Regions from separate parts of the Gordonia sp. NPDC003424 genome, predicted to be linked through region 1. Evidence: predicted binding sites of a transcription regulator. Region 1 holds the regulator's gene; each other region holds the start of a gene.
What was found. The regulator LexA, encoded in region 1, represses DNA repair genes until DNA is damaged. The targets are predictions, from matches to a motif close to CGAACANNTGTTCG.

Region 1 (2,264 bases):
ATCACCGCCTGCGCCGGTACGTCGGGCGCGACGCGCTCGGCGATGGAGGTCAGCGAGTCGCCCTGACGCACGTGCACGACCTCGGTGCCGATCGGCTCGGGTGTGACCGACGCCGCGTAGTCGGAGCCGATGATCGCGATGACCCAGACGAGGACGGCGAGACCCACGCCCACCAGGAGCGCCGCGGCGGCCAGCCGTCGGCGCAGGTAGACGCTGCTCGTGCCGGTGGTGCGGCCGCCGGCTGGTGTCGCGCAGCGCGTCCCCCGCACCCGCGCGCGCGACGGCCGGGCCACCGACGGCCGGGCCACCGGCGGTCGGCGATCGGCCTGCCGCCGGTCGGCGGGGCGGGTGAGGTCGGTGACGGCACGGTCGGCGCGCGCGGACCGCGTACCCGGCCGGACGGAGGTGTCGGGTTCGGGGACGTCCGAGCGGGGTGTGTGGGTGAGGGGTGTGCGGGTGAGAGTCGCGGTGGCCATGGTGTCTGTCCTTCTGCGGTCGGTGCTTGCGGGTCGCGCTGCCATCGATCACGTGTTCGATGAAACGTATGTTCGATTTCTAGCACGGGCCACCGACAAAGTCGCGCGAAGTTGCAAAACACCTCGAACACATGTTTGAACATGTCCGAGGATTGGGCTACTGTCGGCGCTGAAGGACCCAGACGACCAGCATTTTTCGGTGCTCGAGTCACCCAACCGACAGGAGGACCCACCGATGAGCGAGAAGGCCGGCGGGCCGGACACCCCCGACACCGCCACCGACACCGCCACCGACCCGCACGCCGCCGAGGCATCCCTGACCGCGCGCCAGCGCGGCGTGCTCGAATACATCCGCCAGTCGGTCCGCGAACGCGGATACCCACCGAGCATCCGGGAGATCGGGGACGCCGTCGGGCTGACCTCGACGTCGTCGGTGGCCCATCAGTTGCGCACGCTGGAGCGCAAGGGCCTCCTCAAGCGCGACCACAACCGGCCCCGGGCGGTGAACATCTCCGACGGCGATCCCACCAATCCGCCCGGCGGCTCCGCGGCCGGCGACGACACCTCGCTACCGACCCCCGCGTTCGTGCCGGTGCTCGGCCGGATCGCGGCAGGCGGACCGATCCTCGCCGAAGAGGCCGTCGAGGACGTGTTCCCGCTACCCCGCGAACTCGTCGGTGAGGGGTCCCTCTTCCTGCTGAAGGTCGTGGGTGAATCCATGATCGACGCCGCGATCTGCGACGGCGACTGGGTCGTGGTGCGTCAGCAGAACGTCGCCGACAACGGCGACATCGTCGCGGCGATGATCGACGGCGAGGCCACCGTGAAGACGTTCAAGCGGCGCAATGGTCACATCTGGCTGATGCCGCACAACGCGCTGTTCGAACCGATCCCCGGTGACGACGCCGCCATCCTCGGCAAGGTCGTCACCGTCATGCGGCGCGTCTGACCGGCACCGCTCAGCCGTCGAGCGCGGCAGTGGCCGCGGCTCGTGCGGCCACCGGGTCCGCGGTCGCCAGCACCGCTTCGGCGGCGGCGCGACACTGCGCCAGGGTCACGCCGGCCAACCGCGCACCGACCGCTGCCGCGGCCGCCGGCGCCGACGAGAGCGAGGTGACGCCCAGGCCCACCAACACGCACGCGAGCAGTGGGTCCGCGGCCGCCTCACCACACACACCGACCGTCTTGCCGGTCGCCTCCCCGGCTTGCCCGACGCTGTGGATCAGGTGCAGTGCGGCCGGTTGCCAGGGGTCGGTCAAACCGGCCAGTTCCGGGGACATCCGGTCGGCGGCCATCGTGTACTGCGTGAGGTCGTTGGTGCCGATCGACACGAAATCCACCTCGGCCAGGATCGCCGACGCCAGGACGGCCGCGGCGGGAACCTCCACCATCACGCCCGCGACCAGTCCGCGTCGGCGTACCTCACCGGCGAACTCGGCGGCCTCGGCGGCCGATGCGATCATCGGGGCCATGACCCACGCCGCGTTCCCGCTCGCTTCGGCGGCGGCGGCGATGGCGTCGAGCTGATGGGCACGGATCTCGGGATGTTCGATGGCAATCCGGTTGCCGCGCACGCCGAGTGACGGGTTCGCCTCGTCGAGGTTCGTGACGAACTTCAGCGGCTTGTCCGACCCGGCGTCCAGGGTCCGGATCACCACCTTCTGGCCCGGGAAGGCGTCGAGCACCTCCCGATAAAGCGTGGTCTGCTCCTCGACCGTGGGTTCGTCGGGCCGATCGAGGAACGCCAACTCGGTGCGGAACAGTCCGACGCCCTCGACCGGGAACGAC
Region 2 (2,264 bases), on a different contig from region 1:
CGTCACCGGCGGCGGGTCGGGCATCGGCGCGGCGCTGACGCGGGCACTCACGAACGCCGGGGCGCACGTGGTGTGTACCGACATCGATGGGACCGCGGCCGAGCGAGTGGCCGGGAGTCTTCCGGCGGGTCGCGGCTCCGTGCGGGCGGCCGTACTCGACGTGACCGATCGGGACGCGGTGATGGCCGTCGTCGACGACGTGGTCGCCGATGCCGGCCGGCTCGACTTCATGTTCAACAACGCCGGCATCGCGCTCGGCGGGAACACCGAGAGGCTCAGTGCCGATCAGTGGGATTCGATCATCGACGTCAACATCCGGGGCGTCGTCCACGGGGTGGCCGCGGCCTACCCGCACATGATCCGCCGGCGGTCGGGACACATCGTCAACACCGCATCGATGGCCGGACTCACCGCCGCCGGACTGCTGACGAGCTATGTGATGACCAAGCACGCCGTCGTGGGGTTGTCGCTCGCGCTTCGGTCCGAGGCGGCCGCGCACGGCGTCGGGGTGCTCGCGCTGTGCCCGGCGGCCGTGGAGACCCCGATGCTCGACGCCGGCGGGGTCGGCGGCTTCACGGGCCGGACGTACTACCTGTCCGGACAAGGTATCCGGACGCCGTACTCGCCGGATCGCCTGGCTGCCGAGGCGCTGGTCGCCATCGATCGGGGCAAGCCGCTGGTGGTGGTGCCGTTGCAGGCGCGGATGGCGTGGCGGTTCTCCCGGCTCGCCCCCGGGCCGATGCAGCGGGCGGCCACCGGATTCGTTGCGCAGCAGAGGGTTCGGCAAGGTCTCTGAGTCGCGAGGGCGTGATCGTCGACCGCTCGACCCCGAGGTGCGAGGCGCCTGTGGGCGCACGTTCCTTTCAGGTGTGAGGCAAGTCAGTAGGCGCCTGCTCCCTGAGGTGTGAGGCGTCAGCCGAGCCCGGTGCCCCGAGGTGTGAGGCGTCAGCCGAGCCCGGTGCCCCGAGGTGTGAGGTCGCCAGCCGAGCCCGATGCCCCGAGGTGTGAGGTGTCAGCCGGGCCGCGAAGGGTCCCTATCCGATGCGAAATACACCCTTGCCCGAGGTGGACGCATGCGATAGACTTCGAACATCAGTTCGAATAGATCGAGAGGGGGCTCGATGACCAGCGATGACACAACCGGTGACGGTGCGTCGGAGATCGTCGGGCTCTACCGGGAGCTCGAGAATGTGATCGCGCGGATCGCCGCTGCCGATGCCACGCCGGCGTCCTACGACGAGGTCGTCGGGGTGGCCGAGACCCACGAACGGCTGGCGCGGCAGATGAGTTTTCTGGGGTTGCGCCGCGTGCTGGATTGTTCGGACCGCAACGTGGTGGGGGAGGAAGGGTATCGGTCGATCACCGATTTCATGGCCGACCGGCTGCGGGTCACCGACGCGGCCAAACGCCGCAAGCTGATGGCCGCGTTGATGGCGTTTCACTCGGTGAGCGGGGACCTTCTCGAGCCGCGCTGCCCGACGCTGGCCGAGGCGTTCGCCGACGGCGCGATCGGACCCGATCATGCGGCGACGGTGATCGCGACGCTCGACAAGATCCCCGCCGCGGTCGATCCCGAGCATCGGGCGGCGGCCGAAGCGACGATGGCCGAGTTCGCCCGCGAGCACACCCCGAAGGAGTTGACCGAACTCGGTGCCCGGTTGCTGGCCCACCTCGATCCCGACGGGACCCTGACCGACGACAAGGACCGGGCGCGGCGTCGCAGCCTGTACCTGTCCCGGCAGGACGCGCAGTTGATGAGCAAGCTCGAGGGGATGCTCGATCCGGTCACCCGCGCGATGCTCGACACGGTGTTGGCAGCCTGGGCGGCGCCGGGGATGAACGACCCGGCCGACGATGCCTCCCCGCGCGGCAGCAAGGACGACGTCGATCCGGCGGTGCTCGCCGAAGCGGCCCGGCGTGATCACCGCACGCAGGGACAACGCAATCATGATGCGCTGCACGCCGTGTTGAAGGCCGTCCTCGACGGTGGGTTGTTGGGCACGAGTCATCGCGGGTTGCCGCCGCACCTGATCGTCACGATCACCGAAACCGCGTTGCGGGAGCGCGCCGGGGTCGGTGTGACCGCCGGTGGGGCGTTGTTGCCGATCGCGGAGGTGATCGCGTTGGCGGCCGACGCGCAGCAGCACTTGGCGGTGTTCGCCGATCACAGCGCCGAGGTGCTGTATCTGGGGCGGGCACAGCGGTTGGCCAATCAGGCTCAGCGGTTTGCGTTGCTGGCCCGTGATGGTGCGGTGTGTACGTGT
Region 3 (2,264 bases), on a different contig from region 1:
CGCGACCTTCAAGACGGTCAAACGCACCCTGAGGGAACAGAACGCAGCCGCTGACTGGGAAAGACGCGGCGAATGGTTCCGGGCCGCGCCCATCTCCGTTCCGCTCATCGAGTAAGCAACCTGCCGCAGCAGGTGGCCGGCGTGGGACGGGAAAGGCCCCCTTCGCAGACCGAGCAAACACCGCAGGCCGCCGGCGCGGGACCGGAAGAGTCCCCATCGCAGACCCGAGCAAGCATCGCAGGCCACCGGCGTGAGACGGACACAGTCCCCATCGCAGACCCGAGCAAGCACCGCAGGCCACCGGCGTGAGACGGACAGAGTCCCCCTTCGCAGGCCGAGCAAGCACCGCAAGCAGCAGGCATGGGACGGGAAGAGTCCCCTTCGCAGACCCGAGCAAGCACCGCCGGCCGCCGACGTCGGACGGGAAGAGTCCCCATCGCAGGCCGAGTGAGCACTGCAGGCCGCCGGCGTCGGACCGAACAGGGTCCCCTTCACAGGCCGAGCAAGCACCGCGGGCCGCCGACGTCGGACCGAACAGGGTCCCCTTCACAGGCCGAGCAAGCACCGCGGGCCGCCGGCGCGGGACGGACAGAGTCCCCATCGCGGGCCGAGCAAGCACCGCAGGCCGCCGGCGCGGGACGGACAGAGTCCCCTTTCGCAGGTCGAGTAAGGCACCGAGCGAAGCGAGGCGCCGCATCGAGACCACGGCAGATCTCGATGCGCGGCTCGCAGGCTCGCTCGCTTACTCGATCGGCGGGGACTGACTCTTCGAGTCAGGCAGCACATTTACCTCTTGCCTCTGACCAGCACATACTGATAGACTATCGAACATCAGTTCGAGTGACTTGGGGAGGGGGCTCGATGACCGGCGACACCACCAGCGACGGCGACGCGGAGATCGTAGGGCTCTACCGCGAACTCGACGACCTGTTGGATCGGATCGCCGCCGTCGATGCCACCCCGGCCTCCTACGACGACATCGTGGCGGTCACCGAAACCCATGAACGCTCCGCGCGGCGGATGAGCTTCTTCGGGCTGCAGCGGGTCCTGGACTGCTCGGACCGCAACGTGGTCGCCGAGGAAGGCTATCGCTCGATCGGCGATTTCATGATGGATCGGTTACGGATCACTGATCCCGGCCGCCGGCGCACGCAGATGGCCGCGTTGCTGGCGTTACACGCCCTGAACGGCGAGCAACTCGACCCACAGTGCCCGACCCTGGCCGAGGCATTCGCCGAAGGCGCGATCGGCCCCGACCACGCGGCCCGAGTGATCGCCACCCTCGACAAGCTGCCCGCCACGCTCGACGCCGAGCAACGCACCGCGGCCGAGAAGCTGATGGCCGACTACGCCCGCGTGCACACCCCGAAAGAGTTGACCACCCTCGGTGCGCGGCTGCTGGCCCATCTCGACCCCGACGGCGCCCTGACCGACGACAAGGACCGGGCGCGGCGACGCAGCCTGCACCTGTCCAAGCAGGACGCCCAACTGATGAGTGCCCTGGAGGGCCAGTTGGATCCGGTCACCCGGGCCCTGCTGGACGTGGTGCTCGACGCGTGGGCCGCCCCCGGCATGAACAACCCGGCCGACGAGGCCTCCCCGCAGGGCAGCACGGACGATGCCGATCCCGAGGCCCTGAAGCAGGCCGCCGAGCGGGACCTTCGCACGCCGGGGCAACGTAACCACGATGCCCTGCACGCGCTGCTGCAAGCGGTCGCCGACGGCGGCCTGCTCGGCAAGAGTCACCGCGGCCTGCCGCCACACCTGATCATCACGATCTCCGAAACCGAACTGCGGGAACGGGCCGGGGTGGCGACCACCGCGGGTGGGGCTCTCCTGCCGATCGCCGACGTGATCGAACTGGCGGCCGAAGCCCAGCAGCATCTGGCGGTGTTCGCCGACCACAGCGCCCAACCGTTGTATCTGGGGCGGGCCAACCGGTTCGCCAACCAGGCCCAACGGATGATGCTGCTGGCCCGTGACGGCGCGGTCTGCACCTGCCCGGGTTGTAGTCAGCCGTTCACCCGCACCGAAGCGCATCACGCCGAACAGGATTGGAAAGACGGCGGGCTCACCGACATCCAGGATCTGGCTGCCGCCTGCCCGACCCACAACCGGATGGTCGGCGACAAACCCGGCCAGTGGTCCACCCACATCATCAAGACCGGGCCTGATGCCGGCCGCCCGGCCTGGACGCGCAACGGCCGACGTGGGAAGGGGCGATCGAGGGTCCGGATCGATCGAACCCGCGAGGTGGCCGAGGC

Region 2: ACWDTI_RS01975 (DUF222 domain-containing protein) is a predicted target of LexA. The motif match lies at 1,087-1,100, and genes of this name have one in related genera.
Region 3: ACWDTI_RS20725 (DUF222 domain-containing protein) is a predicted target of LexA. The motif match lies at 826-839, and genes of this name have one in related genera.

Annotation. Positions count from the first base shown of each region.
Region 1 is NZ_JBSFQJ010000019.1:103,993-106,256, forward strand. It holds gene ACWDTI_RS22455 (LysM peptidoglycan-binding domain-containing protein) at 1-476, opposite strand, end outside; gene lexA (transcriptional repressor LexA) at 712-1,425, shown strand; gene ACWDTI_RS22465 (phosphoenolpyruvate--protein phosphotransferase) at 1,436-2,264, opposite strand, start outside.
Region 2 is NZ_JBSFQJ010000001.1:446,800-449,063, reverse strand. It holds gene ACWDTI_RS01980 (SDR family NAD(P)-dependent oxidoreductase) at 1-796, shown strand, start outside; gene ACWDTI_RS01975 (DUF222 domain-containing protein) at 1,122-2,264, shown strand, end outside.
Region 3 is NZ_JBSFQJ010000016.1:109,877-112,140, reverse strand. It holds gene ACWDTI_RS20730 (long-chain-fatty-acid--CoA ligase) at 1-115, shown strand, start outside; gene ACWDTI_RS20725 (DUF222 domain-containing protein) at 862-2,264, shown strand, end outside.